Regions from separate parts of the Kocuria turfanensis genome, predicted to be linked through region 2. Evidence: riboswitches for the same ligand, from Rfam matches in the RefSeq annotation. Region 2 holds a riboswitch; each other region holds the start of a gene.
What was found. Region 2 has a riboswitch for cyclic di-AMP ahead of AYX06_RS19545 (LysM peptidoglycan-binding domain-containing M23 family metallopeptidase). Riboswitches for the same ligand answer to the same signal wherever they lie in the genome.
Positions count from the first base shown of each region.

Region 1: linked by a shared signal. The riboswitch ahead of AYX06_RS09650 (C40 family peptidase) and the one ahead of AYX06_RS19545 (LysM peptidoglycan-binding domain-containing M23 family metallopeptidase) in region 2 are both predicted to bind cyclic di-AMP.
Region 3: linked by a shared signal. The riboswitch ahead of AYX06_RS14940 (C40 family peptidase) and the one ahead of AYX06_RS19545 (LysM peptidoglycan-binding domain-containing M23 family metallopeptidase) in region 2 are both predicted to bind cyclic di-AMP.

Region 1 is NZ_CP014480.1:2,075,322-2,085,383, forward strand. It holds gene AYX06_RS09615 (NADH-quinone oxidoreductase subunit H) at 1-896, opposite strand, end outside; gene AYX06_RS20465 (hypothetical protein) at 889-2,133, opposite strand; gene AYX06_RS09625 (NADH-quinone oxidoreductase subunit A) at 2,124-2,468, opposite strand; gene AYX06_RS09630 (DUF305 domain-containing protein) at 2,572-3,144, opposite strand; gene AYX06_RS09635 (DUF305 domain-containing protein) at 3,491-4,027, opposite strand; gene AYX06_RS09640 (four-helix bundle copper-binding protein) at 4,163-4,573, opposite strand; gene gnd (phosphogluconate dehydrogenase (NAD(+)-dependent, decarboxylating)) at 5,043-5,981, shown strand; cyclic di-AMP (ydaO/yuaA leader) riboswitch at 6,867-7,035, shown strand; gene AYX06_RS09650 (C40 family peptidase) at 7,042-7,683, shown strand; gene AYX06_RS09655 (DUF305 domain-containing protein) at 8,001-8,702, shown strand; gene AYX06_RS09660 (response regulator transcription factor) at 9,254-9,976, shown strand; gene AYX06_RS09665 (sensor histidine kinase) at 9,973-10,062, shown strand, end outside.
Region 2 is NZ_CP014482.1:38,753-48,814, forward strand. It holds gene AYX06_RS18040 (hypothetical protein) at 429-1,178, shown strand; cyclic di-AMP (ydaO/yuaA leader) riboswitch at 1,390-1,563, shown strand; gene AYX06_RS19545 (LysM peptidoglycan-binding domain-containing M23 family metallopeptidase) at 1,623-2,723, shown strand; gene AYX06_RS18050 (heavy metal-responsive transcriptional regulator) at 3,076-3,465, opposite strand; partial or broken gene AYX06_RS18055 (FAD-dependent oxidoreductase) at 3,595-4,982, opposite strand; gene AYX06_RS18060 (glucose-6-phosphate dehydrogenase) at 4,979-6,364, opposite strand; gene AYX06_RS18065 (glycoside hydrolase family 15 protein) at 6,426-8,300, opposite strand; gene AYX06_RS18070 (dihydrolipoyl dehydrogenase family protein) at 8,413-9,762, opposite strand; gene merB (organomercurial lyase MerB) at 9,854-10,062, opposite strand, start outside.
Region 3 is NZ_CP014480.1:3,246,939-3,257,000, reverse strand. It holds gene AYX06_RS14945 (C40 family peptidase) at 1-726, opposite strand, end outside; gene AYX06_RS14940 (C40 family peptidase) at 1,030-1,695, opposite strand; cyclic di-AMP (ydaO/yuaA leader) riboswitch at 1,701-1,890, opposite strand; gene AYX06_RS14935 (metal-dependent transcriptional regulator) at 2,229-2,918, opposite strand; gene serC (phosphoserine transaminase) at 3,126-4,283, shown strand; gene AYX06_RS14925 (MFS transporter) at 4,280-5,515, opposite strand; gene AYX06_RS14920 (DUF3027 domain-containing protein) at 5,569-6,117, opposite strand; gene AYX06_RS14915 (cold-shock protein) at 6,182-6,565, opposite strand; gene AYX06_RS14910 (hypothetical protein) at 6,721-6,978, shown strand; gene AYX06_RS14905 (helicase-associated domain-containing protein) at 6,982-9,060, shown strand; gene AYX06_RS14900 (DNA repair helicase XPB) at 9,060-10,062, shown strand, end outside.

The sequences.
Region 1 (10,062 bases), on a different contig from region 2:
TGGAGCACGGCGGCCGGGAGCAGGACCACCCAGCCGATCTCCATGAACCGGTCCGGGCGCAGCAGCGGGATCCTCCGCCGCAGCCACACGAGCACCGCGAGCACCAGCACGGTCTTCACCAGCACCCACGCCCAGCCGGGCAGGACGGGCCCGGCGCCCCCACCGAGGAAGAGCGGCACCGAGAAGGCGGCGCCGGCGGTCAGGAACAGGTAGCGCCCAGCCTGGAGGACGAGGCGGTCGACCCCCGAGAGCTCGGCCAGCACGCCGCCGCCGATGTCGGCAGCCAGCGCCGGGGCGAACGGGCCCCATACGGAGAAGCCGGTCACGCCGATGAGGAAGACGAGGAACGCCACCGGCATCCACACCACGAACCACACGCCGTCCTGGGCCGCGGCGACGTCCCCCACGGCCAGGCTGCCGGCGGCGATCGCCGGGGCCACCAGGGCGAACATCAGCGGCAGCTCGTAGGCCAGCCCGTGCGCCAGGAAGCGGTAGCCGCCCACCAGGCCGTGGGCGGAGTTCGCACCCCAGCCGGCCAGCCAGACCAGCGCCCAGACCATGACGTCCACGGTGTTGAACCACACGACGCCGACGTCCAGGTCCGCCAGCGTCCACTCCCCCAGCGGGAGCACCGCAATCATCAGGAACGCTCCGACCAGCATGCCCGCGCCACCGACCCGCCACAGCAGGGTGTCCGCGGCCACTGTGGTCCGGCGCCGCTGCCGCAGCAACCGCGCCGTACGGCCCAGCGGCGCGCCCCATCCACCGCCGGTGCCCTGCGCCCGGGCCGAGAGCGCCGTATCCAGAGCCACGGCGAAGAAGGCCAGCCCGCACAGGAGGATCCCCGCCAGCACGGCCCATCCGCCGGGGACGGTCGTCACCACGCTCTCAGCCATGCCCCACCTCCTGGACGGCAGGATGCGGATCGAGGCCCAGGCTCGCCACGGCCAGCCGCACGGAGGCCAGCTCCAGCCCGGTCACCAGCTCTGGCAGCACCGCCCACGGCACCGCGCCGTCCTCCACCGGGACCGGCACCGCGCCACCGGCCTCGGCCCGGATCCGTTCCACCCGGGACAGCAGCCGGTCGTGGGCGTCCCCGAGGCAGTGCCGCGGCAACCCGTGGTGCTCCAGAGCGGACGGGTCGAGCGGCAGCACGCCTCGCAGCGACCAGCGGAGCAGCCGTGATCTCCGGATCGTCCGGTGCAGCCGCTCGGCGGCGGCCCGGGCGGCGCCCCGATCGCCGTGCAGGAGGGCGTCCCGGGCGCGGCGGGCGCCGGATGCCGCGTCCTCGGCCCCGGCCAGGGCCAGCAACGCCACGACCTGGTCGCACCACACCACCACCGCCGCCGGCGCGGGACCGGGACCCGGTCCGCCTGCTCCGGCGCCGTCGACCACGGAGGCTTCGGCGTCGACCACGACATCCCCCTGCAGGGAACAGTGCAGCACGAGCCCGGCCGGCCAGAACGGCAGCACGGGACCGAGCGGAAGGTGGAGCACGTCCATCTCCAGCCCGTCACGGTCCTCCCCGCCCCCGGCCAGGGCGATTCCCCCCGGGGCCATGTCCATCCCGCCGTGACCACTGTGGTCCATGCCGCCATGACCGCCATGACCGCCGTGGTCCATCTCGCCGTGGTCCATCTCGCCGTGGTCCATCTCGCCGTGGTCCATCTCGCCGTGGTCCATCTCGCCGTGGTCCATCTCGCCGTGGTCCATCTCGCCGTGGTCCATCTCGCCGTGGTCCATGCCCCCGTGGCCCCCATGATCCACGTCCTCGGGGATCTCGGGCTCCTGCGGCCGTTCCCGGGCGTCCGTCCGGTGGTGCGGGGTGTCGAGCAGGAGCGCTGCGGCGTCGTCGAGGGCTGGTCCCACCCCTCCCGGCGAGGTGATGTCGGCGCGGACGCGAGGACCGGGCATCTGCTCCCAGAGCCGGTCCACGAGCTCCGAGAGCTCGGGGCCGGGGACACCGCACACGGCGAGCACGTCCGCGTCGGCCGGTGTTGAGGCCGGCCGCCACCCGCGGCGGAGCAGCTGCTGCTCCAGTTCCATGCGCGCGTCCCAGTGTCCCGGGACCTCGACGACGAGGACCTGCGCGGCCCGAACCGCGAAGCGGGCGAGGAGTTCGTTCAGGCCCATCGGAAGGCTCCTTCCCGCCAGGCCCAGGCCACGGCGACGAGCAGGCCCCCGAGGAACAGGAACATCTCCACGACCGCGGAGATCCCCTTCTCGATCACGACCACCGCCCACGGGTACATGAAGAGCATCTCGACGTCGAAGGCCAGGAACACGATCGAGGCGAGGTACCAGCGGGCGTGGAACCGGGACAGCGCGTGCTCCTGGGGCATCCACCCGGACTGAGCGGGCAGCACCGTCAGCGGGTCGGCCGTGATCACTGCTGTGCGGTGCAGCGCGTAGAGGAGAACGACGACCGACATCGCCACCAGGGCCATGGCCACGATTCCGGAGTACACGACGGTCTCCCCTTTCGCGCGGTCGGAACATGGAAGTCTGTCGTTGATCGGTGGGGCCACCCTAACGGGCGGCCCCACCGATCGCGCCGTTTCAGCTCGGTGATCAGGCGCGGCCGGCGAGCCAGGTGCGGAAGTCCGCGACCTGGGCCTGCTGGGTGGTGATCCCCGAGGTGGCCGCCACGCGCAGCTGCGGGTGCACGGCGCGAGACTGCGGCTCGAGGAACTCGATGATCCCGCTGTTGTGGTGTGGAATCATCTTCTGCACGAAAGCGACATCGAAGTCCTCACCGGCCTCAGCGGCCGACAGCTCCTCGATCATCATCTGGGTCTCCTCCTCCAGGATCTTCATCTCCTCCTGGGCTTCTGCCGGGGCTTGGGCCATGGCCTCTTCAGGGGTCAGCCCGTACCACTCCTCCAACCAGGTGGTGAACTGGTCGATCTGGTGCTGCTGATTGGCGATGATGTTCTCCGCGTGGGTGCGGATGTCCGGGCTGGTTCCGCGCTCGAGCTCCAGCTGGGCCATCTCGATCGCGGCCCGGTGGTGCGGAATGATCTCGGCCAGGAACGTGATCTCCAGTTCCTCGCCCTCCAGCCCGGCCAGGGTCTCACCGAACTCGTAGGCGGTCGGGGAAGTCGGGTCCGGCTGGATCATCTCCGTCTGACTGTGGGAGGACACCGGGGCGGCCTCCCAGTGGGCGGATGCCGGCGCAGCGGCTCCGCCCAGCAACGCAGTGGCCACAGCGGCCGCGGAGGCGGCGGCCGCGGTACGGCGGCCTAATGAAATGTAGTGCATGGCAGATTCCCTCTCGGGCGATGAGCCGGTCCCTCGATACCAGCTCGGCGGATGCCGGGCGGTCTGTCACCGGGACCATGCGTGCACCGCGGTGAAGCAAACGCCAAGCAGTAGTGGGCGGTATGGGGGGAAGACGGAATCTGCCCCCGTGCAGCTCGTTCGTGCAGGGGCAGGCCCCGTCTTTTACCGGCAGATGGTGTAAATGGACATCGGCCGGTCAGCGGGTCGATCAGGCGGTGGCGGCGGGGCGGCCGCCTTGGCGGTCGTACCACTCCTCGAGCCAGGTCTGCATCTGTGCGATCTCGCTCAGCTGGACCGTTTTGATGTTCTGGCACAGCTGCAGCAGGTCCTGGTGCTCGGCGCGGTCCAGGCAGGTCTCGGCCTCCCGGACCGCCGCCCAGTGGTGGCGGATCATCGACTGCATGAACCGGATCTCGTACTCGGCCCCGGTGAACTGGTCCAGCCGTTGCATCGAAGCCATGTCACCGGTGGACAGCTGGGGCTCATAGGTGATTCCGTACCACTCCTGCAGCCAGGTCTGCATCTGCTCGATCTCCTGGTTCTGGACCGTGATGATGTCCTCGCACATCGCGGCCAGCTCCGGGTGCACGGCCTTGTCCACGCACTCCTGAGCCATCACGACCGCCATGTAGTGGTGGTCGATCATGCTCTTCAGGAACTCCACCTCGAAGCTGGCGGCTTGCTCGTTGCCGGCCGGGGCATCGGCGAAGGCCGGGGCCGCCGTCGCCACCCCTGTGCCGGTCACCGCCCCGAGAGCCAGAACGGCCGACGCGGCCGCGGCAGGAACACGCCGCCGAAGGCGCCGTTTGCCCGAGATCACGCTCTGTTCTTTCAAGCCCATCCTCTTCCTTTCCTGCGTCAGGTCAGTGTTCGGCCCGTCTCAGCCCAGGGAGGAGATCAGGTCCGCGCAGGCGGCCTCGCAGCGGCGGCAGGCCTCGGCGCACACGCGGCAGTGCTCGTGCTCACCCGCGTGCTGGGCGCACTCGTCGCCGCAGGCCTTGCAGGCGGCCCGGCATGCCTCCAGGACGACCCGGGTGACCTCGGCGTTGTTGCCGGTCTGACGGGAGAGCACACGGCCGGTGGTCGCGCAGATGTCGGCGCAGTCCAGGTTCTTACGGATGCAGGTGCTCAGTTGCGCGACCATGTCCTCGGCCAGGCAGGCATCCGCGCAGGCGGTACAGGTCTGGGCGCACTCGAAACAGGCCTCGATGCACTCCGCCAACTTCTGCTGGTCGATGTCCCCCAGGTCCTTCGGGTAGGTCTCCAGCATCGAGCTCACGTGATGAGTCATGGTTCTGCTCCTTCTCTCATACTGCGGTTCGTGCGGTATATCGATCTGGTGCCGACGGATCTTGCGATCCACCATGTTTCCGACAGTAGCCTTATCAGCGTTGTATCTAAACGGTGATCAACTCCATGTCAGGGCGATGAGCGGGAATCTTCACGGAACCTTCAAGAAGGAGGTCCTGGAACCGTGGGGCCTTCCCTGGCGCGGCGGGCTAGTGAGCTTGTCGGCATGGAGCAGCGCCACGCACGTGGACGCACCCGTGCGGCTGGGCCCGTCCGGTACCGGTTCCGCACGTCGGGTGGCAGCCCCAGACGGGAGCGTGCGAACGTGGCGGACACCTGGAGATGCAGGGGAGGAAACTGTCCCTGTTGGCTAGATACAAGAGGGCTGTGTCTGTGCGGTTTTCCTCCGTGGGGTGACCCGGCCAGCTGATGTCCGCCTGAGCGGCGGAGGACCGAGAAGGGAGTACACCATGCAGGTGGGACTGGTAGGACTGGGCAAGATGGGCGGCAACATGGGTGAGCGGCTGCGCGAGGCCGGCCACACAGTGGTCGGCTACGACACCGACCCGGAGCTCTCCGACTCCGAGAGCCTCACCGCCATGGTGGAGCAGATCGGCACCCCGCCCCGGGTCGTGTGGGTCATGGTGCCGGACACGGTGGTGGACACCGTGATCGACGAGCTGGCCGGCGTGCTGGGCGAGGGCGACGTGATCATCGACGGCGGCAACTCCCGGTGGATCCACGACGCCCCCCGCGCCCGGAGACTGGCCGAACGGGGCATCGAGTACCTGGACTGCGGGGTCTCCGGCGGCGTGTGGGGGATCACCCAGGGATACGCCCTGATGGTCGGCGGGGACGAGGGCACCGTGGCCAAGGCGCAGCCGATCTTCGACTCGCTCAAACCCGCCGGCGAGTTTGGCTTCGTCCACGCCGGTGAGCACGGTGCGGGTCACTTCGCGAAGATGGTCCACAACGGCATCGAGTACGCGATCATGCAGGCCTACGCCGAGGGCTGGGAACTGCTCGAGGCCGCCGGTCACGTCCGCTCGGTACGGGAGACCTTCAACTCCTGGCGCGAGGGGTCGGTGATCAAGTCCTGGCTGCTGGACCTGGCGGTGAACGCGCTCAACGAGGACGAGCACCTGGACCGGCTCGCCGGCTACGCCGAGGACTCCGGCGAAGGCCGCTGGACGGTGGAGGCCGCTCTGGACCTCGCGGTCCCGGTGCCGGCCATCTCCAGCGCCCTCTTCGCCCGGTTCGCCTCCCGGCAGGACCAGGCCCCGGCGATGAAGATGATCGCGGCGATGCGCAACCAGTTCGGCGGCCACACGGTCCGCGACGTGGCCGCGGGCCCCGAGCACGTCGAGGCCGCACCCGGCGAGGAGCCGGCCCACCCCGCCGAGCAGTAGGTCCGACCGTCCCCGCCGCCAACGGCTCGGAAGCGGCCACCCTCACCCCTCTGCAAGGCCTGTGCGCCATGCCGATCCGCACGGTCACCACGGTCGGCACTGCTCCCGCCCGGTGCCGGCCTTGTCGAGGAACGCCTACGGGGCGAGGGGATCGCGGATCAACAGCCGGTGACCACGATCGAGGCAGCGGTGACGGCACCGCCCGGCGTCCCCAATCGGCCCCGGAATACTGATCGGCCCAGCCACGTGGCAGCCGGCAGCCCAGTGGATCCGCCGCTGACCATCCTGGCCTCACCAACGACAGCGAAGGACCCGCTTAATTACTCCCCTCGCAGCGGGCCATTGATCTACCGGTCCCATACATGGACCCGGATGAATTTGAAGATCTCGTGAAGAAAGCAGCTCTTCTCACCTGTTCGACACCCTTGGATATGAAGATTTCATGAAGGAAACAGTTCACTCCCCCAAGCAATGCTGGGCGGTTTCGTAAAAAAATCCGAGAACACCCTTGAGGGACGCTGAAGCTCCCCCGGGGGTTCACCTTCCCCCGCACCGGGCGCAGGCCGAAGGATTCCACGGGTAATGAGGGGCAGCGGATCCGAGCTCCCACCGCGCTCATCGGCGCGATACCGCAGGTCAGAGCCTCCCCGGGGCGGTCCCGATGAGTGGTGGCACGGGGAGGAAAGACAGCTAGCGGCGCCACCCCGCCGGAACGAATGTGCCCCAGGCGTGGTGGGCTACCGGCCGTTTTGCCGGCGACCGCGCGAGGCCGGCGCAAGCCTTTTCCCGGCACCACAGGGAATGTGACCTTTTCGTTATCTAGGCGCTAGTGTCCTCTGCGTGCCGTTGGCTGATCTCATCGGCTTCCCCGGGTGCTTCGCCGAATTCTGCCGGCAGCCGGGGTCCCCAATACAGAAATGACTTGGCAGAAGCGGGGGAACCATACCCGGTCCGCACCCGGACCTTGGGGTGAAGCCGCCGGAGCTGCAGGCTCGGCGGCCGGGTGCCTCCCACCCGAACCCGACAGCTCACCTCGTAGGCAAAAGGAGGACCCTCATTCATGGCTTTCTTCACGCGTAGCTCTGCCCGCCACCGCGCCCAGACCCCCTCGCACCTGGTGCGCACCACGACCCTGGCCGCCGCTGTCGGCGCGGCGGTGATCGGCTCCGTCGCCCCCGCTCAGGCCTATGCCGAAGCCCCCGCCACGTCCGGCACCGCATACTCGACCCCCGCGACCTCCCCGGCTCCGGCCGCTTCCCAGGCCCCCGTCACCGTGCAGGCGGCGAGCCTGCCGGCCGCTGGGGCGGCCACCTCGAGTCTGTCCCCCCAGTCCTCGGACATTTCCGAGATCTCCGCCACCTCCGCTGCGGCCGGCGGCATTGTCGGCACCGCGATGCAGGGCGTCGGTACCGGCTACGTCTGGGGCGGCACGGACTTCGGCGCCTGGGACTGCTCCGGTTTCACCCAGTGGGTCTACGCCCAGCAGGGCATCGACCTCCCCCGCACCAGCCAGCAGCAGTGGGCGGCCGGCACCCCGACCACTGACCCGCAGCCCGGCGACCTCGTCGTCCAGAACGGCGGGGCCCACATCGGGATCTACCTCGGTGGCGGCAAGATGATCTCCGCGCTGAACCCCACCCAGGGCACCTTCGTGCACAGCGTGAATGCCATGCCGACGGTCGGCTACGTCACTTTCCGCTGAGCCAACCCGCCGCCCGCCACGAATGCCGCCCGTGGCGGGCGGCGGGTGTGCCCCCACCTGATCAGCATCCAGGATCGGTCGGTCAGAACCTGAGATGCCTGCATCAGGCCACCGCCGGGGAACACCCCGATTCGGCCCCCTGATGGGCCCGCTCTTGAAGGTTCAGTGAAGATCTACCGCCCAGCCCTCCCAGCCCGGAGAAAGCAACCACGGCGGGGTTACCGTGGACGGATCGGCCCGCCTCGACCCGAGGCTGAGCAGAGCAAACACCACGATGTGCAGGCCCAGCACGGGCTGCTGCGAAGGAGAGGTTCGTCATGACGTCGACGATCAAGCACCTGGCCGCCGGGACGGCCCTGGCGCTGGCCCTCAGCGGTGCCGGGGCGACCGCGGCGGTCGCGTCCCCGACGCACCAGCCTGCCTCCGCCTCCGCACAGACGGGCGCTGAGCGGCACATGAACCACGACCGCCATTTCGCCGTGATGATGGTCCCCCACCACCAGGGTGCCACCGACATGGCCGAGCTGGCCCTGCAGAAGTCCGAGCGTCCCGAGATCCGTGACCTGGCGGAGAAGATCATCGAGGCCCAGACCGAGGAGATCCAGCAGCTGGAAGCAGCGGCCCAGCGGCTGGCCGCCGAGAACACCCCGGGACACCACCACCACCACGGCCACGGCCACGGCCACGGCCACCACCACGGCCACGGGCACCACGGCCACGGCCATGGCGGCCATGGTCAGAGCATGAATGCCGACATGCAGGGCGCCATGATGGGCGAAATGGACGGCATGGACGGCATGAGCCTGGAAGAGCTGGCGAAACTGTCCGGGGATGATTTCGACAAGGCCTTCCTCGAAGAGATGATCGCCCACCACCAGATGGCTCTCGAGATGGCCGAGATGGAGCTGCAGATGGGCACCGACCCAGAGCTGCGAGCCATGGCGGAGAAGATGATCGAGGACCAGCAGGCGGAGATCGAGCTCATGCAGGGCTGGTTGGAGGAGTGGTTCGCGGCCTGATCCAGGACCACGAACTGAGCCCCCACCGGCTGGAACGGGCCGACACCGGGACGTCATGATCCCCGTCGACCCGTTCCAGCCAGTCCAGTGCGGTGATCCCCGACGCGGCACCCGATGGGCGCGCGCCCTTCGCACAGTCAGCAGCACCCCAAACGGTCACCGACCAACCGCAGGTTCGCCAGCGCCGCGTCCTCTTGCCTCAGGACACGGACCCCCTCGCCTGGGGTCTTGCTCCTCCAGCGCGCGCACCGTCACCGAGATGGCCGAGACCACCGGAGTCCCCTCGCTCGGTGGTGGTGGCCGGGTCCCGACCGTGTTGCGTCTGTCCGGGCTCGTGAAGGGGCGACACGCGATCTTCTCCGTGCCCGATAACCCTCTCATCCGCCCGGGGCAGGGGATCGTTAGCCACAGCGACCACCGGTTCACCGGTGAGCCCGGCCACGTCGAGTCCACCCCCTGTTTCGTTTCCGAGGCCTCAGACACGGTCGCCCTGGGACGCTGGGGCTCGCAGCACAGTGTTCATGTCACCGCGATCAGTACCGGGAGGACAGATGACGGATCCGCTCACCGGACGTGTGCTGGTGGTCGACGACGAGGTCGACCTCGCGCAGCTGGTCGCGGGCTATCTGCGCAAGGCCGGACTCGAGGTCGTGGTGCGCCACGACGGCAACCAGGCGGTGGCCGCGGTGCGGGAGTACACCCCCGACGTGCTCGTGCTGGATCTGGGGCTGCCGGGGATCGGGGGGATCGAGGTGTGCCGTCAGGTGCGGACCTTCTCGGACTGCCACGTGCTGATGCTCACCGCCCGGGATGATGAGGTCGACAAGATCGTGGGCCTGTCGGTCGGTGCCGACGACTACGTGACCAAACCGTTCAGCCCGCGCGAACTCGTGGCGCGGGTCCAGGCCATGCTGCGCCGGGCCCGCACGGGAAGTGTTGAATCCACTACAGCCTTACCGCACGGACAGCAGGCACTGGTGATCGGGGAACTGGTGGTGGACGGGGACTCCCGCCAAGTGCACCTGGCCGGGGAACCGGTGGCGTTGACCCGGATCGAGTTCGACCTGCTCCTGTGCCTGGCTGCCCGCCCGCAACTGGTGCTCTCGCGCCGGCAGCTGGTGGAGCTGGTCTGGGACACCACCTGGACCGGGGACGAACACCTGGTGGACGTGCACATCGGGCGGATCCGCAAGAAACTCGGCGACGTAGCCACCAGGCCGACATTCATCCACACGATCCGCGGGATCGGCTACCGGATGGGCACCGGGCGATGAGCGCCGCCGTCTCCGACCGGACCCGGGCCTGGTCGTGGTCCTGGAGCCCGTTGACGGTGCGATTGATGCTGGCCCAGACAGCGGTG
Region 2 (10,062 bases):
CCGTCTCACCGCGGAGGGGCGCCGCACAGGAGTGGTCCTCTTCCGCGGGGTGCAGCCGTTCGGGAGCCTTCCCGCCCCGGGTGCTCATCACGGTCTCACGATGGAATCTCTGCCACCACCCCAGGGGTGAAACGCATGGTGCGATACTCGTGGCTTCCACGGATCCGTCCGTCCGCGCAATGGTTCTCCGGGCTGACCGTTGTGGCCCTGGACGGTGCTGGACGTGGTGGTTGGCCACCACGGTGTTGCGGTGGTCCGGCACGGACTGCAGGACTCGGGTCACTTACCCCGGCTACCCCGCCGTTTGACGTTGCCTAATAGGGGAAGGTTCAGAATGGCGGGCGTGCCTCGGGTGCGTTCTGCGTTGCCCGGTGAAGGGCCATGAGGGCCTGTGGTGCAGACGACCAGCATGGAAAGAGCACAGTGACATGAGCGGATACCAGCTGGACGCAGTCGTGTTCGAAAAGAACTCAATCAATGGTGACGGTGCGGTCCGGGATGAGGGATCCATGATCGCGCGAGAGGCCTGGTTGACCGTTCTGGCCCTGGTGGCTGGAGGCACGCCTTCGCTGCTGGTGGTCGCGGCTTCGATGAAATTGGCCCCCATGCCGTTGCTGTTCTGGGCTGTGGCGGTGCCGGGCATGCTGGTCCTGCTCGGGATCCTGGTCTATGCGCGGTGGTCGGGGCTCGATCGGCTGTACAACCGGCTGTGGGTCGGGGTAGTCGGCGGGGTGGTGCTCACGATGGCCTTGGACGTCGTGCGCGTGGCCGGGGTGCACCTGGGGTACCTGCCGGACTCGGTGACCATGTTCGGCAACATGATCGCCGGGGCGGCTCCGATGTCAGACCCCAGCCCGCTGAGCTACTTCTTGGGGGCTGCCTATCACTTCTTCAACGGCATCTCCTTCGCCGTGATCTATTCGGTCTTGTTCGGCCGCACCCGGTGGTGGGGTCCAGTGCTGTTCTCCGTTGTGTTCGTGGAGAGCGCGATGATGCTCCTGCCGCCGATGGCTTTGAAGTTCGGCCCGTTCGGTCTCGATGCGTTCGGAACTCTCTGGAACGGGTACTTCCTCGACACACTGCTGGCCCACGCCGCCATGGGCGTAGCCCTGGGGGCTGTCATCCAGACCTCCGCCCGGTACCGCGGCATCCTGCTGAGGCCATTGGGGTGTCGTTGACGGTTCCTCGCTGGTGGGACGCGCGGAGCTGGGGGACCGACGGTACCCGTTCGCCCAGGGGCGGATTCAAGTCGATCAGGGTCGGGGTGGCGCGGCGAGGCCGGCGCCAACCGACCTGGATTTGACGTTCCCCTATGAGGGAAGGTCGACACTAGGTTCGGCAACGCCATCAGAGGCGTTCCCCTCTTGGGCGGACTGTCGAATCCTGCCGCTGTCCAAGGGGCCGCTCGTAGTACATGTCAGGCAGGAGCGGGGGAACCACCAGTGGGCTTCGCAGGAAGCTCTTGGGGCTAAGCCGCTTGGGGGCCGTTCCGCGGTTCTTCGAGCGTCCGGATGATCCCATCCGAGTCCGACAGCTAACTTCGCAGGCATTGGGAGAGGTACATCTTGTCCAGGAATCACCGTTCAGCGCGTCATCGTGTGACCCCGGCGCGCCTGCGTCCGATGAAGGCCGTTTCACGTGCCGTGACCTCGGAGGCCGGAAACATCGGCCGGTCAGCAGCTGTGGCCTTCGCCGCCACGGGTCTGCTTTTGGGTGGGGGCCTGCCGGCCAACGCGACGGAGGCAGCCGGGTCCTATGAGGCGGCGAGCTCGGTTCCCGCCGGCGGCCTTGTTGCCGCCGCGACCTCGGTCTCCGAGGGGTCGCCGACCACGCACGAGGTCGTGCCCGGTGACACGCTGGGGGCCATCTCGAGCGCTTACGGGGTGGAGCTGGAATCAGTGTTCGCCCTGAACGGGATGGGGTGGGAGACCACCATCTACCCCGGCGACGTCATCGCACTGACCGGTCGAGCAACCCTCTCCGAGGGAGCTCCGGTCACGCACGAGGTCGTGCCCGGAGACACGCTGGGGGCGATCTCGAGCGCTTACGGGGTGGAGCTGGAGTCGGTGTTCGCCCTGAACGGGATGGGGTGGGAGACCACCATCTATCCCGGCGACGTCATCGCGCTGACCTCTGACGGGGCGGTAGGCGGGCCTGTCGGCGCCCCGGCACTTGTGGCGGCCCCGGCCCCCGTCGCTGCCCCGGCTCCTGTGGCTGCGCCGGCACCTGCTCCCGCCCCGGCACCGGTCTCTGTTCCTGCACCGGTTAGGGCGATGTCGGTGGCGCCGGCATCGGCGTCCGAACCGGCGGTGGTCCCGGTGTCGGCGCCGGTGGGTCGGCTCAGTGCGCCCGTGGCCAACATGGTGACGAACTCGCCTTTCGGGTACCGGGTCAACCCGTTGACCGGTGGGGCTGCGGAGCTGCACACGGGCGTCGATTTCGCGGCAGGGTGCGACACCCCGGTGCTCAGTTCGGCGGCCGGGACGGTCACCGAAGCGGGGTTCAGCGCCTATGGGGGCGGTAACCGCATCGTCATCGATCACGGAAACGGCCTGCAGACCACCTACAACCACCTTCAGAGCCTCGGGGTGCAGGCGGGTCAAGCCGTGGGGGCCGGTGCTCTCATCGGGATCGCCGGGGCCACCGGCAACGCCTCCGGCTGCCACCTCCACTTCGAGGTCGTCGTCAACGGCCAGACCGTCGACCCCGCCGGCTGGCTGTAACCACACGGTCTCTGAGCGCCCGGTCATGCGCCCGGGCGCTCAGACACCATCTGTCTTTAGGGCAAGCACCTCTAGGTGTCTCTGCATCCTCGGGGTGTGGTCGGTGCCGCACCCGATCCCTCTCACACCCGGGGATCGCATGTCGGCCATCCGGTGATGTGGCAAGCCGGGGTGCTGCTGGTTTGTTCGTGGATATAGAGACGCACCCGCCGGCTCCCGGAGGGCGCGGTGAATGTGGTTCCCGTCATGAGTGGTGACAGGCGGTTACTCAGGGATGGGGCTCGACAGGGTGAGCCCCATGCCTGCAGAAGGTTCCTGGTGTGGGCTTGGGCGCGGATCGTGGTCGCCGGGGTCACAGGTAGCTGCAGATTTGTTGGGCGTCGCATTGGTCGGGGTCGCCTTCGGCGGCTCTTCTGTAGTTCTCGGCCACGGATTCCCGGAGGGCGGTGAGCTCAGCGATCTGTCGGTCCAGGCCGGCCAGTTGCTGGGCCAGTTGCTCGGTCACATGGGTGCAGGGCACCTGCCCGGCGTCGCGGACCCGGAGGATGTCACGGATCTCGGCCAGAGGAAGCCCGGCAACCTTGCCGCGGTGAATGAACTCCAGCCTGTCGAGGAGCTCCTTCGGGTAGTCGCGGTAGCCGTTGGCGGCACGCTGGGCCGGTGGGAGCAGTCCCTGTTTCTCGTAGAACCTGAGCGCCTTGGTCGTCATGCCGACGGCTGCGGCCGCCTCGCCGATACGCATAGTTCCTCCCGGTCCTGAAATGATCCCTGCACCTTCCACAATAGTGGAAGGTGCCTGTGTGCGGCGGCTTCCACTGCGATTCATCGGGAACGGCTCAGTGCCTGCGGGGCGGGGCGGGTCCGGCGGCGGTCAGGGCTCGGTGTGGGAGCGGTCGTTCTCGACGGCCTGCCAGGCCTTGCGGGCGGCGATCAGGACCGGGTCCCACAGTGGGGAGAACGGCGGTGCGTAGGACAGGTCGATGTTGAGCAGCTCCTCCACGGGGGTCTCGTGCCACAGGGCGACGGAGAGGACGTCGATGCGCTTGGCCGCACCCTCCTCGCCGACGATCTGGGCTCCGAGCAGCCGTCCGGTGCCGCGTTCGGCGATGAGCTTGGTGCGGATGGGCTTGGCGCCGGGGTAGTAGCCGGCCCGCGTGGTGGAGTCGACCACCGCGGTGACGGGGTCAAAGCCGGCGGCGTGCGCCTCCGCGACGCCAAGCCCGGTGCGTCCTACTTCGACGTGGCAGATCTTGGTCACGGCCGTGCCGAGCACCCCGGGGAAGGTGGCGTAGCCGCCGCCGATGTTGATCCCGGCGGTGCGGCCCTCCTTGTTGGCGTGGGTGCCCAGTGGCAGCCGGACGTGGCGGCGGGAGACGCGGTGGAACTTCTCCACGCAGTCCCCTCCCGCCCAGACACCCTCGACCCCGGTGCGCAGCCGCTGGTCCACCGCGATCGCGCCCGTCGCGCCCAGGGGGATCCCGGCCTGTGCGGCGAGGGTCGTGTTCGGTGCCACCCCCAGACCCAGGATCACCAGATCGGTCGGGATGGTGGCCTGGTCGGTCACCACCGCGGTGACCTGTCCGCCATCGGTCTCAAACCCGGTGACCGTCTCCTCCATCCGGACCTCCATCCCGTACCCCTCCATCGCTGAGGTGATGAGGGCGCCCATGTCCGGGTCCAGTGCGGGCAGCGGGGCCGGGGGACGCCCGATGACGGTGATCTGCACCCCCAGGCGCACAGAGCTTCGGCCAGCTCCAGGCCGATGTAGCCGGCCCCGACGACCACCGCCCGCGCCGGCCGCTCCTGCTCCAGCACCGCCCGCAGGGCGAGGCCCTCGTCGAGGGTCTGCATCCCGTGGATGCCGCGGGCGTCGATCCCGGGCAGGGGCGGGCGGAACGGGACGGCTCCCGTGGCAAGCATGAGCTGGTCGAAGCCCTCCCAGGTCTCCCGGCCGGTGACCTGTTCCCGTACCAGCACGGCCCGGCGGTGAAGGTCGATCTCCAGGGCCTCGTGGCCGGTGCGGGCGTCGATGTTGTTGTGGTTGTCGCGGAACTGCTGCGGGGTGCGGGCGATCAGCTCCGAGGCCTCGGCCACGTCCTTGCCGATGAAATACGGGATCCCGCACGCGGAGTAGGAGGTGTAGTTGCCGCGCTCAAAGGCGACGATCTCGAGTTCGTCGCGCCCCTGCTGGCGGCGTGCGGCCGAGGCCGCGCTCATCTCGGCGGCGTCCCAGCCGATGACGACCAGCCGCTGTGTCACCGCTGCTCCTCGTGGGCGGCGCTCCAGTCGGGGCCGGGGGAGCCGGCCGGGTACTCCTCCAGAGGTACCCGGCCGGCCTGCCAGGCATCGCGGATCTGGTCGATGAGCGCCCAGGCGTGCTCTACGGCGTCGGAGCGCACGGACAGTGTGGGGTCGCGGTCGAGGATGCTCTGGAGCACTTCGCCGTAGGGATTCAGACGGCCCTCCCCGAAGTCAGTCGCCAGTTCCGCGCGGTCGATGGTGAGGGGATCGCCGGGGCCGTTGATGTTGAGTCCCAGGGCGATGGTGGGGGAGCCCAGGCCGATGCGCAGCACCGTGGGGTCCTCGGCCCCGCGCAACCCGTCCGGCACCCGCGGGGTCTGGCGGAAGGTCACGACGATCTCCTGACGGGGGTCGCCGATGGCCTTGCCGGAGCGCAGAGTGAACGGCACCCCGGCCCACCGCCACGTGTCCGCCTCGACGGTGACCTCGGCCAGCGTCTCCGTCCCCAGCTCCGGGTCCACGCCCTCCTCGTCCACGTAGTCGGGCAGGTCCTGCCCACCGACCGTGCCGGCCGTGTAGCGGGCGCGTCGGCTGGCTCGGGCGGGGTCTCCGGCCCACAGTCGCACGGAGCGCACAGCCTGGGATTTCGCGGCCTGCAGCTCGGTAGCCTCCACGGTGGCGGGCGGCTCCATGGTGACCAGCGCCATGGCCTGCAGCAGGTGGCTCTGGAGCATGTCGACCATCGCCCCGGTACCGTCGTAGTACCCGGCGCGGCCCTCCAGGCCCAGCTCCTCGTCGTAGACGACGTCGACGCGGGAGATGTGGTCCCGGTTCCACAGGGGCTCGAAGAGGCGGTTGGTGAAGCGCAGACCGAGCACGTTGAGCACGGTGGAGGTGCCGAGGAAGTGGTCGACCCGGAACACCTGCTCCTGCGGCACGAGCTCGGCGAGCATGGCGTTGAGCTCGGCCGCGTTCTGCCGATTGGTGCCGAAGGGCTTCTCCATCGCCAGCACGGTGCCCTCGGGCAGCTCGACCTCCTGCAAGGCGTCCACGGCTTTGGCCGTCACGGCCGGGGGCAGCGCGAAGTACAGGGCCGGGATCCCGGTGGCCGCGCCGAGGAGTTGCTCCAGGTCCTCGGGGGCGGACACATCGGCGCTGAGGTAGCGGGCGTCGGCCAGGGCGTGGTCCACGGCCGGTCCTGTCGCCCCGACGGTGTCGAAGGACCCCCGGACGGTGTCGGTCCACTGCTCATCGTCCCGGTCCTGCCGTCCGGAGCCGATGAGGCGGATCCGCCGGTCGGGTTGTTCCGTGAGCAGCCGGCCCAGGCCGGGCAGCAGCAGCCGGGAGGCGAGGTCGCCGGTGCCGCCGAGAATGATCAGGGTCGAGACGGTGTCGTCCATGGTTGTGCCTCACGTCGGTGCCCGGGGTGATGACCGGGCGGTTTCAGGATCAGTGGAAGCCTCAGCCGGTCCGTGGCGCGGGTGCCGGGGCCGGAGATGCGGGTGCTTGTCCTTTGGCGGATGTTCCGGCCAGGCGCATCCCGGCGTTGATGAGGCCGATGTGGGTGAAAGCCTGGGGGGTGTTGCCTAGCTGGGTGCCGGTGGTGGGGTCGATCTCCTCGGCGAACGAGCCCAGGTCCCCGGCCAGGGCAACCAGGGTCTCGAACAGTTCGTTGGCTTCGCGGGTGTTCCCGGCCAGGGCGAGGGCTTCGATGAGCCAGAAACTGGCGATGGTGAAGGCCCCTTCGGTGCCGACCAACCCGTCCTCGACGCTGTCGGGCCCGTCGAGGCGGTAGCGGTAGAGCAGCCCGGGGTGGACGGTGGGCTGGGGGGTGAGCTGGGCGCGGACGGTTTCGATGGTCTTGGTCATGATCGGGTGGTCGCCGTTGATGAATCCGATGATGGGTAGCATCAGCAGGCTCGCGTCCATGGAGGGATCGTCGTAGGCGCGGGTGAAGTGCCCGTCGGTGACTCCGGAGTCGAAGATCTCCTGGCGGCACTTATCTGCTGCTTCCCGCCAGCGGGGTAGGTCGCCGTCCAGTCCGTAGGTTTCCACCAGCTGGCAGCCGCGGTCCAGGGCCGTCCAGGCCAGGGCCTTGGAGTGGACGAAGTGGCGTGGGTGGTTGCGGACCTCCCAGATCCCGCTGTCGGGCTCCTGCCAGTGCTCGGCGGCGAAATCCACGAGCTGGCGGAAGTGCGGCCATTCGGTGCGCATCACGTCATCGCCGAACACCTCGCAGATGCTCAGGCAGTCGACCAGCTCACCGTAGCTGTCCAGCTGCAACTGGGCCTCGGCGTCGTTGCCGACCCGCACCGGGGTGCTGCCGCGGTAGCCGGTCACCTCCGTCAGGGAGGACTCGGGGATCTCGGTGGCCCCGTCCACCCGGTAGAGCACCCGCAGCGGCAGCCCCGCCCCGGCGGTGGCAGTGCACAACCAGCGGGCGTAGGCGTTGGCCTCGGGGTAGCACTGGAGCTGGTAGAGGGCGTTGAGGGTGAAGCTGGCATCGCGCAACCAGGTGTAGCGGTAGTCCCAGTTGCGTTCCCCGCCGATCTGCTCGGGCAAGGACGTGGTGGCCGCGGCCGTCACAGCCCCGCTGGGGGCGTAGATCAGCTGCTTGAGCGTGATCGCGCTGCGTAGCACCGCCTCCCGGGCCGGGCCCTCATAGACCAGGTTCTGGGACCATTGCCGCCACGCTTCATCGATGGCCTCCAGTGCCGCGGCCACCTCCTCCGGTTCCGCGGTGCAGGGGCCCGCCCCGGCCCCGATCATCAGGCGCCCGGCCCACCGCTCCCCGGCGTGCAGCACCGCCTGCCCGCCGGCGCTGCCCCCGTCTCGGTCCTCCAGCTGTAGGCCGGAGACGGCGAACTGCACCGGTTCAGCCTCGGAGGCGAGGGTCGCCAGCCCGTCACTGACTGTCAGATCGAAGGCCGTGGTCCCGAACCCGGGCCGGGGTTCCAGGACCGCTTCGACATCCACCGACCCGTTGACGCTCTCGAGCACCCACAGGATTTCCTGGCCGTGCTGCGGGGGCGGCCAGGTCATGGCCATCCTCATCCGCGCCAAGACCGTGGAGGCCCCACCCCACTCCAGGACCATCACCGCGCTGCCGGGCTGGTACCACCGCCGGGTCACCGGCAACGCGGCACCGGAAGGGGCGACCGCACCGAACCGCAGCCGGCCCCCACGCCGGCGGTCCAGCACCGGGAACACCAGGGCGGGGGCGTCGAAGCGCAACGGGCAGAAGAACTCCACGGCCGCGTCCGGGCCGACGAGGGCGGCCGAGAGCCCGTCACCGAGCGGGGCCAGGGCACCGATGTCCGGGAAGCCCCCGCGCACACCCGCATCCTGTCCGGTCGGTTCCGGGGTGGACGGGTCTTCAGGTGCTTCCGGGACGTTCACGGTGATCCTTACCTGGACGGGGCGGGGCATGGAACTCGGATCGGTGGCGTTAGACCTCCAGCTGCTCCAGGGCGGCCTGGTAGGCCTCGTGGTAGGTGGGGAACTGGGCGACCTGGTCCAACAGGGTCTCCAGCGGCAGCTGGGTCCGGATGGCCAGGGAGGCCTGGTGGATCCACTCCCCGGCCTGCGGGCCGACCGCCCACGCCCCGATCAGCACCTCCCGGTCGGCGTCGGCCAGCAGCCCCAGATGCCCGCGCGGGTCCTGCTCGTAGGTCCACGGGCGGGCGATGGCCTGGGCCAGATCCAGCTCGGTGGCGGTGGTGCGGATCCCGCGCTGCTCCGCCTGCTGCTGCGTGAGCCCGGCGGCGGCGATCTCCGGGTCGGCGAACACCACCCGCGGGATCCCCTCATAGGTCGCGGCGTGGGCCCGGCCCAGGATCGCGTCAGCGGCGATCCGCCCCTGGTACTTCGCCACGTGGGTAAACGGCATCACCCCGGTGACGTCGCCGATCGCCCACAGGTTGTCGGCGGCCCGGGCATGCTCGTCGATGAGCACCTCGCCGTGCTCGCCCAGTCGTGCCCCAGCCGTCTCGAAGCCCAGGTTTTGGGTGCGGGGGGCGCGGCCGGTGCCGAAAATCACCACGTCGGCGGCCACCTCGGTCCCGTCCTCGAGGGTGATGACGCTGTCCGCACCGTTCCGGTGGGCCTTGGCGGCGGAGGCGCCCAGGCGGATGTCGACCCCGGTCTCAGCCAGGTAGTCGTGGACGAGCTCCCCCACCCGGGGGTCCTCCCGGCCCAGCAGGCGGTCCCCGCGGTGGATGAGGGTGACCTGCACGCCGAAGCGGGCCAGGAACGTGGCGGTCTCCACCCCGACGGCGCTGCCGCCGACGATGACGGCGCGTGCGGGCAGGTCGTCGGTGGTGTAGGTCTCCCGATTGGTCCAGGCCGTGATCTCCTCGATCCCTTCGATCGGGGGGATCACGGCCTCGGAACCGGTGGCGATGATGATGTGCTCGGCGGTGATCTCCCGGTCCCCGGCCTGGATCCGGCCCGGGCCGGTGAGGCGGGCCTCGCCTCGGATCACGGTCGCGCCCTGGGCGGTGTAGCCCTCGGCCTGGGCGGAGTCGTCGAGGTCACGGATCATGTAGTCGCGGTATTCCCGGGTGGAGGCCCAGTCCACCTCGGCCCCGGAGACTCCGGCGGCCTTGTGGACCTCGGTGCGGGCCTCGGCCGGGCGCAGCACCGTCTTGGAGGGGATGCACGCCCAGTAGGCGCACTCCCCACCGATCAGCTCCCGCTCAAAGACCACGACCTTTTTCCCGGCATTGAGCAGGCGGCTGGCCGCGACCTCGCCACCGGGTCCCATGCCGAGGACGGCCACGTCGAAATGTTCGCTCATGATGTTTCTCCTTCAGATGCGTGGATCTTTCGGTTCTACTCGTCGAACTCGTCGTGCGGCCCCAGCCCGTGTCGGGGCAGGGCATGCGGTGTCAGCAGCAGCCGCAGTTTGCCCCGTTGCCGGAGGTGCCGGTGGGGGCTTGGGCGAGCATCTGCTCGGCCATGGTGGTGGCCAGCTGGTAGGCCTGGGCCACGGGGATCGCAGTGGCCCCGGGGTGGTTCTCCAGCCAGGGGGCGGCGGTCTCGGTGGAGGCGAAGAAGTGGACCTGGTGGCAGAACGCGGAGCGGATGGAGCTGAGGT
Region 3 (10,062 bases), on a different contig from region 2:
GATGCCGGCGGCGCGCAGGGCGTTGGTGACCAGGGCGGTGCAGTCCTGGCCGACGCCGAGCTGGCCCAGGGCGGCCGAGGAGATGGTGGCGCCCTTGCCGGAGGCGGAGCTCTGCGGCGTGACGGTGCGCTCGGCCGCCGGGGCCGCCTGCACGGCGGGCTTCGGTGCGGGCTTCGGCGCCGGGGCCGGCTTCGGGGCGGCCTGGACGGCGGGAGCGGCCGGCTGCGGGGCCGGGGCAGTCGTCGGTGCGGCCACCGGCTTCGGCGCCGGGGTGGTCCGCACCACGGAGGGCGCGGCGGGAGCCGGCTGGAGGACGGGAGCGGCCTGGGCGGCCGGCTTCGGCGCCGGGGTGGCCTGCACCACGGAGGGCGCGGCGGGAGCAGCCTGCAGGACGGGAGCGGCCTGGGCGGCCGGCGTCCCGGTCCTCTGCTCGACCGTCGCGCGGGCCTTGGGCTCCGCCTTCTTCTCGGCCTTCTTCTCGGACGCCTTCTGGGCCTTCGTCACGTGGGCGGCCGGCGCCAGGGAGACGGTGGGGGCGGCGGACGGGGTCGCGGCGGCCACGGCGGACAGCGGGGCGTCGGCGGCGGCCTCCTGGGCCGGGGCCTCGTGCGCGGAGACGGTGGTGGCCAGCGCCAGGCCGGAGAAGGCGGCGACGGCGGCCACGGTGCGGGCCCTGCCGGTGAGGAGGGAGCCGACGCCGGTCGAGGAGTTCAGATCACGAGTCATGGGGGGATTCAGCAGGCTTTCTGGAGGGCCGGGCGAACCTGCCGGGAGACTGCGGTGACAGCACGGATCACCCCGCACGAGGGCGCGCGGGGTGATGCGATCTCCGGCAGCGCGGCGCTCCGGATGCGGAGGGCCGCGCACGGCGGGCGAACGGAGGAGGGGGTGTCCGGGGGGGGACGGGGCGCACCGAGCCCGGGAAGACGGGGGGTGCGGGGCGGACCCGGGAGTGCGGGTCGCGGCGGTCCGGGACGGACCGGGTGCCTCCCGCAGCGACCCTGGGATCACCGCGGGAGGCGAGCCGGATCAGCCGATCCGGTAGTAGCCGTCGAGCTGCATGGCGTTGACGGAGTGGATCTGGGTGCCCTGCGTCGGGTTCAGCGCCGAGATCATCTTGCCGCCGCCGATGTAGATGCCCACGTGGCCGCCACCGTTCTGGGAGACGAGGTCGCCGGGCTGCGGGTTGGCCACGGGGGTGCCGGCGGCGAACTGGTCCCACGTGGTGCGGGGCAGGTCGATGCCGTTCTGGGCGAAGACCCACTGGGTGAAGCCGGAGCAGTCCCAGGCGCCGAAGGCGGTGCCGCCGTAGACGTAGCCGGAGCCGATGCCCTGGTGGGCGGCGCCCACGATGCCGCCGGCGGCCGCGGGGATCTCGGTCGTGGCGTTGGCCTGCGGGGCCACGCTCGCGGTGGAGACCGCCGGCTGCGGGGCCGGGGCCTGGTAGGCCGGGGCCGCGGGCTGCGCGGCGACGGGGGCCTGGTAGGTGTAGGAGGCCAGCGAGGCGGCGGCCGGGGCCGGGGCCGGGGCCGAGTAGGCGGCGCCGGAGGCCGCGGGGACCTCGGCGTAGGCCTGGGCCGGGGCGATGGAGCCGACGATCGCGGCGCCGGCTGCGGCGGCGATCGTGGTGTTGCGCACGGCGTTCGAGGAGGTCTCGGCGCGGTGGCGGGCAGTGTTCTGCTTGAAAATAGCCATGGGTGTGTTCCTCCCTTTGCCTACGAGGTGAGCTGTCGGATTCGGGTGGGAGACACCCGGCCGCGGAGCGCATGCGCTCCGGCGACTTAACCCCAAGGCCCCGGATCACCGGGACCGGAAATGGTTCCCCCGCTTCTGCCAAGCAGTTTCTGTGCATCGGCCCCGGGCACCGGCAGAATTCGGCGATGTGCACGAGGATGCCGATCCGACCAGTGATCAGCACGCGTTGAACAATACATGACCGGTTACGGAAGTGTCACGTTTTGATCACGACGGATCACGGAATTGCATCTCGAAGGGTATGGAAACCCGCGGATTGTGTCGTTTCCGACTATCAGTGCGTGGCGGCGGCGCACGGTGGAGCGAGGGTCCGGACGCCTCGGATCCGGCCGCTCACCAGGTCGTTCACCGCTGACGGGCTCCGATCCGGCCGGACTGGCCGAAAGTGCCTTGTGAACGTCCCCACAATGATGGTCGGGTCTCGCGCCGGGCGCCGCGACGTGCCCCGGACGCGGGCACGGCCCGGCGGGCGCTCAGGCGGCGAGGACCCGGATGGCCCCGGCCGTGCGCAGGTCGATCTCCGCGGACCGGCCGGTGTCGGCGACCTCGATCCGCACCCGCTGACCCTCCACGCGGGCCCGGACCACGGCCCCGGTCAGCACGCCCACGTCGCTCAGCACGCCCAGCAGCGCGGCGTCGGCCTGCACCACCTCCGGCAGCAGCGCCACGGTGTGCGTCCCCTCCGGGTCCGCGCGGGCGGCCTCCAGCAGGGAGGGGTGCCCCGCCGCCGAGGGGCTGTCCCCGACGCCCAGTGCGGCCAGGCCCGGGATCGGCGTGCCGTACGGGGAGTAGCGGGGGCTGTGCAGCAGGTCCACCAGCCGCCGCTCGACCTGCTCGCTCATCACGTGCTCCCAGCGGCACGCCTCGTCGTGGACCTGCGCCAGGTCCAGTCCGATGACGTCGGCCAGCAGCCGCTCCGCCAGACGGTGCTTGCGCATCACCTGCACCGCCCGTTCCCGGCCCAGCTCGGTGAGCACCAGGGAGCGGTCGGCTCCCACCGTCAGCAGCCCGTCGCGCTCCATCCGGGACACCGTCTGCGAGACGGTCGGCCCGGAGTGGTCGAGGCGCTCGACGATGCGCGCCCGCATGGGCGTGATGCCCTCCTCCTCGAGCTCGAGCACGGTCCGCAGGTACATCTCCGTGGTGTCGATCAGATCGCTCATGCCTCAGTCATCCTTCGTCCGGCCGTCCGTCCCCGGGGATCCCGCCCGGTCCGGTCTTCCCGCACGAGCTTAGTCCGCGTGCCCCTGCCGCGGCGGGGACCGGGCCACGGCGGCGGGGACCGGGCCCGGGTGGGGCAGAATGGGCCGGGGCCCGGCCGTGCACGCCCCTGCACGGCCGCCGCGTCCGCCGCCCGCCGCACGTCCGTCATGAGGGAGCACCCGTTGTCCGCACACGTCACCATCCCCCAGCACCTGCTCCCCGCCGACGGCCGGTTCGGCGCCGGGCCCTCCAAGGTCCGCCCGGAGCAGGTCGACGCCGTCGCCCGGGCCGGGGCGGGGCTGCTCGGGACCTCCCACCGGCAGGCACCGGTCCGGCGGCTCGTGGGCTCGGTGCGCGAGGGCCTGGCGCAGTTCCTCCGTCTGCCCGAGGGCCACGAGGTCCTGCTCGGCCTCGGCGGGGCCACCGCCTTCTGGGACGCCGCCGTCTTCGGGCTGGTCGAGGCCAAGGCCCAGCACCTGGTGTTCGGCGAGTTCGGCGCCAAGTTCGCCCAGGCCACGGACGCCGCGCCGTTCCTGGAGGCCTCCTCGGTGGTGGAGTCCCTGCCCGGCACCCGGCCGGAGCCGCGGGCGGAGGACGGCGTGGACGTCTACGCGTGGCCCCAGAACGAGACCTCCACCGGGGTGGCCGCCCCCGTGGTGCGGCCCGCCGGCATCGCGGACGAGGCGCTGGTGCTGGTCGACGCCACCTCGGCGGCGGGCGGCATGGCCGCGGACCTCTCCGCGGCGGACGTCTACTACTTCTCCCCGCAGAAGAACCTCGGCTCCGACGGCGGGCTGTGGCTGGGGGCCTTCTCCCCCGCCGCGATCGAGCGGATCGAGCGGATCGGCGCCTCCGGCCGCTGGGTCCCCGACTTCCTGAAGCTGACCACGGCCCTGGAGAACTCGCGGAAGGACCAGACCTACAACACCCCTGCGCTGGCCACGCTGGTGATGCTGGACGAGCAGCTGCGCTGGCTCAACGGCCGGGGCGGCATGGCCTGGGCGGCGGCCCGCACGAAGGAGTCCTCCGACCTGGTCTACGCCTGGGCCGAGGCCTCCCCCTTCGCCGCCCCCTTCGTGCCCCGCCCGCAGGACCGCTCCACGGTGATCACCACGGTGGACTTCGACTCGACCGTGGACGCCGCCGCCGTGGCCGCCGTGCTGCGCGCCCACGGCGTGGTGGACGTGGAGCCCTACCGCAAGCTGGGGCGCAACCAGCTGCGGATCGCCACGTTCGTCTCGATCGAGCCCGACGACGTGGCGCGGCTGCTGGCCTGCGTGGACCACGTCGTGGACCGGCTGCGCGCGCCGGGCGGCGGACGCTAGGGGGCTCCCCCCGGGGGCGCCGCCCCGGCCGCGGGGCCCCGGGCGCGCAGCCGCAGCCAGAAGAGGGCGCCGACCAGGGCCCCGCCGAGCCCGGCGGCCACGGCCACGCCCATGCCCCACCGCGCCCCGAGGGCGTCCGTGATCCACCCGACCACGGGCGCCCCCACCGGGGTGCCGCCCATGAAGATGGCCATGTACAGGCTCATCACCCGGCCGCGCATCACCGGGGAGGTGGTCGACTGCACGTAGGCGTTGGCGGTGGTCATGATCGTCAGGGAGGACAGCCCGCACGGGACCAGCCACAGCGCGAACACCGTCAGGGTGGGCGCCGTGGCCGCCCCGAGGCAGCTGAGCGCGAAGACGGCGCTGCCGCCGTAGACGTAGCGCAGCCGGGCGCTGCGCCGCCGGGCCGAGAGCAGGGCGCCCGCCACCGTGCCCACCGCGAGGATCGAGTTGAGCGCCCCGAAGGTCTCCGGTCCGCGGCCGAACTCGGGGCCGGCCATGGCGGCCAGGAACACGGCGAAGTTCAGCCCGAAGGTGCCGATGAGGAAGATCGTCACCAGCACCGCCACGATGTCGGGACGGCCCCCGACATAGGCGAGCCCCTCCCGGATCTGCCCGCGCCCCCGCCCGGAGCGCGGCATCCCGCGCAGCTCCTCGGAGCGGATGGCGAGGATCGCGGCGAGCATGGCGCCGAAGGTGAGCGTGTTGAGCAGGAACACCCACCCGGACCCGATCGAGGCCACGAGCACGCCGGCGGCGGCGGGGCCGATCATCCGGGCGGCGTTGAACGACGTGGAGTTCAGGGCCACGGCGTTGGAGAGGTAGTCGTCGTCGACCATCTCGGAGACGAAGGTCTGGCGCACGGGGGCGTCCAGGGTGGACGCGACGCCGAGGGCCAGGGCGAAGGCGTAGACGAGCCCCAGGCTCGCCACCCCGGCCAGCACGGCCGCGCCCAGTCCCGCCGCGAGCGCGGCCATGGCCGTCTGCGTCCACAGCAGCAGGCGGCGCCGGTCCAGCCGGTCGGCGAGCACCCCCGCCCAGGGCGCCAGGAAGAGCTGGGGCAGGAACTGCAGGGCGGTCACCACGCCCATCGCGGTGGCGTCGTGGTCCGAGAGCTCGTCGAAGACCAGCCAGGACTGGGCGGTGCGCTGCATCCACGTGCCGATGTTGGACACCAGCGCGCCCAGGAACCAGACGCGGTAGTTGCGGAAGCGGAAGGACCGGAACATGCCCCGGGCGGGATCGGGTGCGCCCGCGGCCGCGACGCCGCCCCGCGGGGCGCTCAGGGCCGTTCGCCGTCCGGCGACGGCCCGGTCCCGTCCTGCGGGCCGGACCCGGACCCGTCGCCGCCCGCGGCCGGCTCCTCGGCGGCGGTCCCGGGGGCCGGGTCGGCGGGCGCCGCCGCGGCGTCCTCCTCGGCGCGCTCCTGCTCCTCCTGGGCCTTCTCCTCGGGGCTCACGCGCTCGGACCAGGGCACCCACTCGGGGGCCAGCAGGGCGTCCTCCCCGGGCAGCAGGCCGACCTCGCAGACGGTCGCCGTCTTGCTGCGCGGCGCCCGGGCGAGGCTCGCGAACCAGTTCCAGCCGCGGTAGCCGGGCAGGGCGCACTCGAAGAGGTGGACGACCAGCCGGTCCTCCTCGACCCGCACGCGGTGCCCGGGGCCGATCTGCGAGGGCTCCGCGATCTGCTCCACGCCGGCACGGGCGGTGGCGACGTCGGCGATCAGCAGGGCGTCCTGCTTGGGGGCCCGGCGGCGGGCCGGTCGCGCCGGGCGGGCAGGAGGCTCGGGGGCCGCCTCGGCGGGCGCGTCCTGGACGGTCTCCTCGGTCACTGCTGGTCTCCCTCGTGGTGAGTGCTGGGTGGGGTGCCCGGGCCGGGGGCCCGGGCCGGTCGGCTCAGACGTCCAGGTTGTCGGCCACGGTGCGCAGGATGGCGGCGATCTTGCGGCCGTGCGCGGAGTCCGGGTAGCGGCCGCGGTGCAGCCCGTTGGACATCTCGTCCAGGAGCTTGATGAGGTCCTCGGTGATGACCGCCATCTCCTCGGCCGGTTTGCGGACGTTCTTGGCGATCGACGGAGCCCGGTCCAGGATGCGCGCGGACAGCGCCTGCGCGCCGCGCCGCCCCTGGGCCACCCCGAACTCCATGCGCGTCCCCGGCTTCACCGTGGTGGCGCCGGAGGGCAGGGCCGAGGAGGGCAGGAACACCTCCTGGCCGTCGTCGGTCGCCAGGAAGCCGAAGCCCTTCTTGGAATCGAACCACTTCACCTTGCCGGTGGGCACGCTGTCTCCCTCGTCGTCGTCCTCGTGGAAGGGCGGCCCCGCCGTCCGTGCTGCCGGGCCCCCCCTGTGGAACCTCCCATTCTAGCCCTGCTGCAGGCGCCGGGACGCCCGCGGACGCGGTCACGGCGGGGTCCCCGGCTCGCTATTCTGGACCCATGCCTTCCCACGACGACCGCGCCGCCACGCCCGAGGACCGCCCCGCCCCCCGCCCCGGGGTCGACGTCCTCGGCGCCGCCGCGGTCGTGCTGGGCCTGGTCTGCGCGGTGTGCCTGGCGCTGCTGCTGGTGCTCAAGGCCGTCGGCGCGGACCCGTGGGACGGGCTGACGGTGATCCCGTGGTTCGTGCTGCCCGTGGCCTTCCTGCTCTTCTGCGCCACCCTGGTGCGCTCCGTGCTGCGCCGGCGCCGGGCCTGACCCGTGGCCCCGGACGGACTGCTCCGGGACCTCGCGGCCCGCTCCCCCGGTGAGCTGGCCGCGCTGCTCGACGCGCGGCCCGACGCCGTGCGCCCCGGGACGACGACGACCGCCGAGCTCGCCGAGGCCCTGCTCTCCCGGGCCGGGCTGAGCCGGGCCCTCGACGAGCTCTCCCGGCCGGAGCTGGACGCCCTCGAGCGGGCCGTGGTGCTCGGCGCCCCGGACGGTCCCGCCGGCCCGCTGCTGGCCGCCCCGCCGTGGGACCGGCTGCACCGGCTGGCCCTGGTCCACCGGGACGGGGACGCGCTGCGGCTCGTGCCCGGGGTGGCGGAGGCCCTGGGCCGCTACCCCGCCGGGCTGGGCCGGCCGCACCGGGTGCTGGCGGCCCGGGCCGCACGCCTGCGCGGCGGCGAGCCGGCGGCCCCCGCGGCCCCCGAGGTTCCCGGGGAGATCGGGCGCTGGCCCGCGCCGGTGCGGGAGGTGCTCGAGCGGTTCCGCTCCCGCCCGGTGGGCCTGCTCCCGGACGCGCTGCGCCGCCCGGACCCGGAGGTCGACGCCGCCGCCCGGCCCGTGGACTGGCTCCTGGCCCGCGGCGTCCTGCTCCCCGTGGACTCCCGCCACGTCGAGCTGCCCCGGGAGTTCGGCCTCGCCCTGCGCGGGGGCGACCCCTGGGCCCGGTCCCCGCAGCGGGCGCCCCTGCCCCCGGGCACGCGGGTGCCCGACCGGCTGCGGGACAACGCCGCCGCGGCGGCCGTCGAGCAGCTGCTGCGCCGGCTGGCCGCGCTGCGCGCCGAGCTGCGCGAGCGTCCCCTGACCACCCTGCGCGCCGGGGGGATCGGCGTGCGCGAGCTGCGCCGCCTGCGCACCGCCCTGGCCCTGGAGCACGCCGAGCTCGTGCGCCTCCTGGGCCTGGCCGAGCTCGCCGGGCTCGTGGTGCTCGATCCGGACACCTCCGCGTGGCGGCCCGCCCCGGCGCCCTTCGAGGACGCCGAGCGCCCCGAGCAGTGGCTGCACGTCGTGAGCTCGTGGCTGGCCGCCGACGTCGTGCCCTCCGCGGTCGGCCTGCCCCTGGCCGACGGCACGGTCGTGGGGGTCCTCACCCGCGGGGCGCACACCCCGGAGGCCCCGCCGGTGCGCCGGGCGCTGCTGCGGGCCCACGCCGCCCTCGCCGAGTCCGCGCCGGGCGGGCACGGCCCCGAGGACGTCCTGGCGCTCGCCCGGTGGCAGCGCCCGCGCCTGACCCGCTCCCTGGACCGGTGGGGACCCGGCATGCTCACGGAGGCGGCCGAGCTCGGCCTCGTGGGCGCCGACGCCCTCACCGCGGCCGGGCGTGCGGTCGCCGCGGGCCGGGCCGAGGAGGCCGCCCGGGCGGTGGCCGGCTGGCTGCCCGCCCCCTCGCGGACGGTGCTGCTGCAGGGCGACCTCACCGCCACGGCCACCGGCTACCTCGCCCCGCCCGTGGCCCGTGCCCTGGGCGAGCTCGCGGACGAGGAGGGCCACGGCCCGGCGGCCCGGCACCGCTTCACCGAGCGCTCCCTGCACCGGGCCCTGGACGCCGGGTGGGACCCGGCGAGCATCCTGGCGTGGCTGGCCGAGCACAGCCGCGGCCCGGTGCCCCAGGCCCTGGCCTACCTGGTCGAGGAGGCCGGCCGGGACCACGGCCGGGTCCGGATCACCCGCGCCGACTGGGTGCTCACGGGCGAGGAGGACCTCCTCGAGGCCCTCGCCCGCTCCCCGCGCCTGGCCGGGCGCCCGCTGCACCGGCCCGCCCCGGGGGTGCTGGTGGTCACCGGGGACGAGCCGGGCCCCGGCCGGCGCCGGGCCGGGCCGGCGCGCGAGGGCACCCTCGAGCAGCTCGTCGCCGCCGTGCGGGCCACGGGCACGGAACCGGCGGTGGAGGCCGCCCGGCCGGGACCGTCGCCGGCCGCCGGACCGGCCCTGCTGCCGCAGGTGCCCGCCCCGCGCCACCCGGCGCCGTCGGCCGAGGAGGTCGAGGACCTGCTGGCCCGCCTCACCGGCGCGGACGACGTCCCGCCCCCGCCCGACCGCACCGACCGCACCGATCCTGGAGGAGAGCGCTGATGGGACCCCTGATCGTCCAGAGCGACCGCACCGTGCTGCTCGAGCTCGACCACGAGGACGCCGACGAGGCCCGCCGCGAGCTCGCCGCCTTCGCGGAGCTCGAGCGCGCCCCCGAGCACGTGCACACCTACCGGATCACCCCGCTGGGGCTGTGGAACGCCCGGGCCGCCGGCCTGGACGCCGAGCAGGTGCTGGACGTCCTGCTGACCCGCTCCCGCTTTCCCGTGCCCCACGCCCTGCTCGTGGACATCGACGAGACGATGTCCCGCTACGGCCGGCTCGTGCTGGAGAAGGACCCCGTGCACGGGCTCGTGCTGCGCTGCCACGACGCCCCCGTCCTGGAGGAGATCGCCCGGCACCGGAAGATCGCCCCGCTGCTGGGCCCGCGGATCGACGGGGAGACCGCCGTGGTGCACGCCAGCGCCCGGGGCGAGCTCAAGCAGCTGCTGCTGACCGTGGGCTGGCCGGCCGAGGACCGGGCCGGGTACGTGGACGGCACCCCGCACCCCATCTCCCTGACGGAGACGGACCCCGTCTCCGGCGAGGCCTGGGCGCTGCGGCCCTACCAGCGCCGGGCCGTGGAGAACTTCTGGGCCGGCGGCAGCGGCGTCGTCGTCCTCCCGTGCGGCGCCGGCAAGACGCTGGTGGGCGCCGCGGCGATGGCGGCGAGCTCGACGACCACGCTCGTGCTGGTCACGAACACGGTCTCCGCCCGGCAGTGGAAGGCCGAGCTGCTGCGCCGCACCTCCCTGACGGCGGACGAGATCGGCGAGTACTCCGGGGCGCTCAAGGAGGTCCGTCCCGTCACCATCGCCACCTACCAGGTGCTCACGGCCCGCCGCGGCGGGATCCATCCGCACCTGGAGCTGCTCGACGGCCACGACTGGGGGCTGATCGTCTACGACGAGGTGCACCTGCTGCCCGCCCCCGTCTTCCGGATGACCGCCGAGCTGCAGGCCCGGCGCCGGCTGGGGCTGACCGCGACCCTGGTGCGCGAGGACC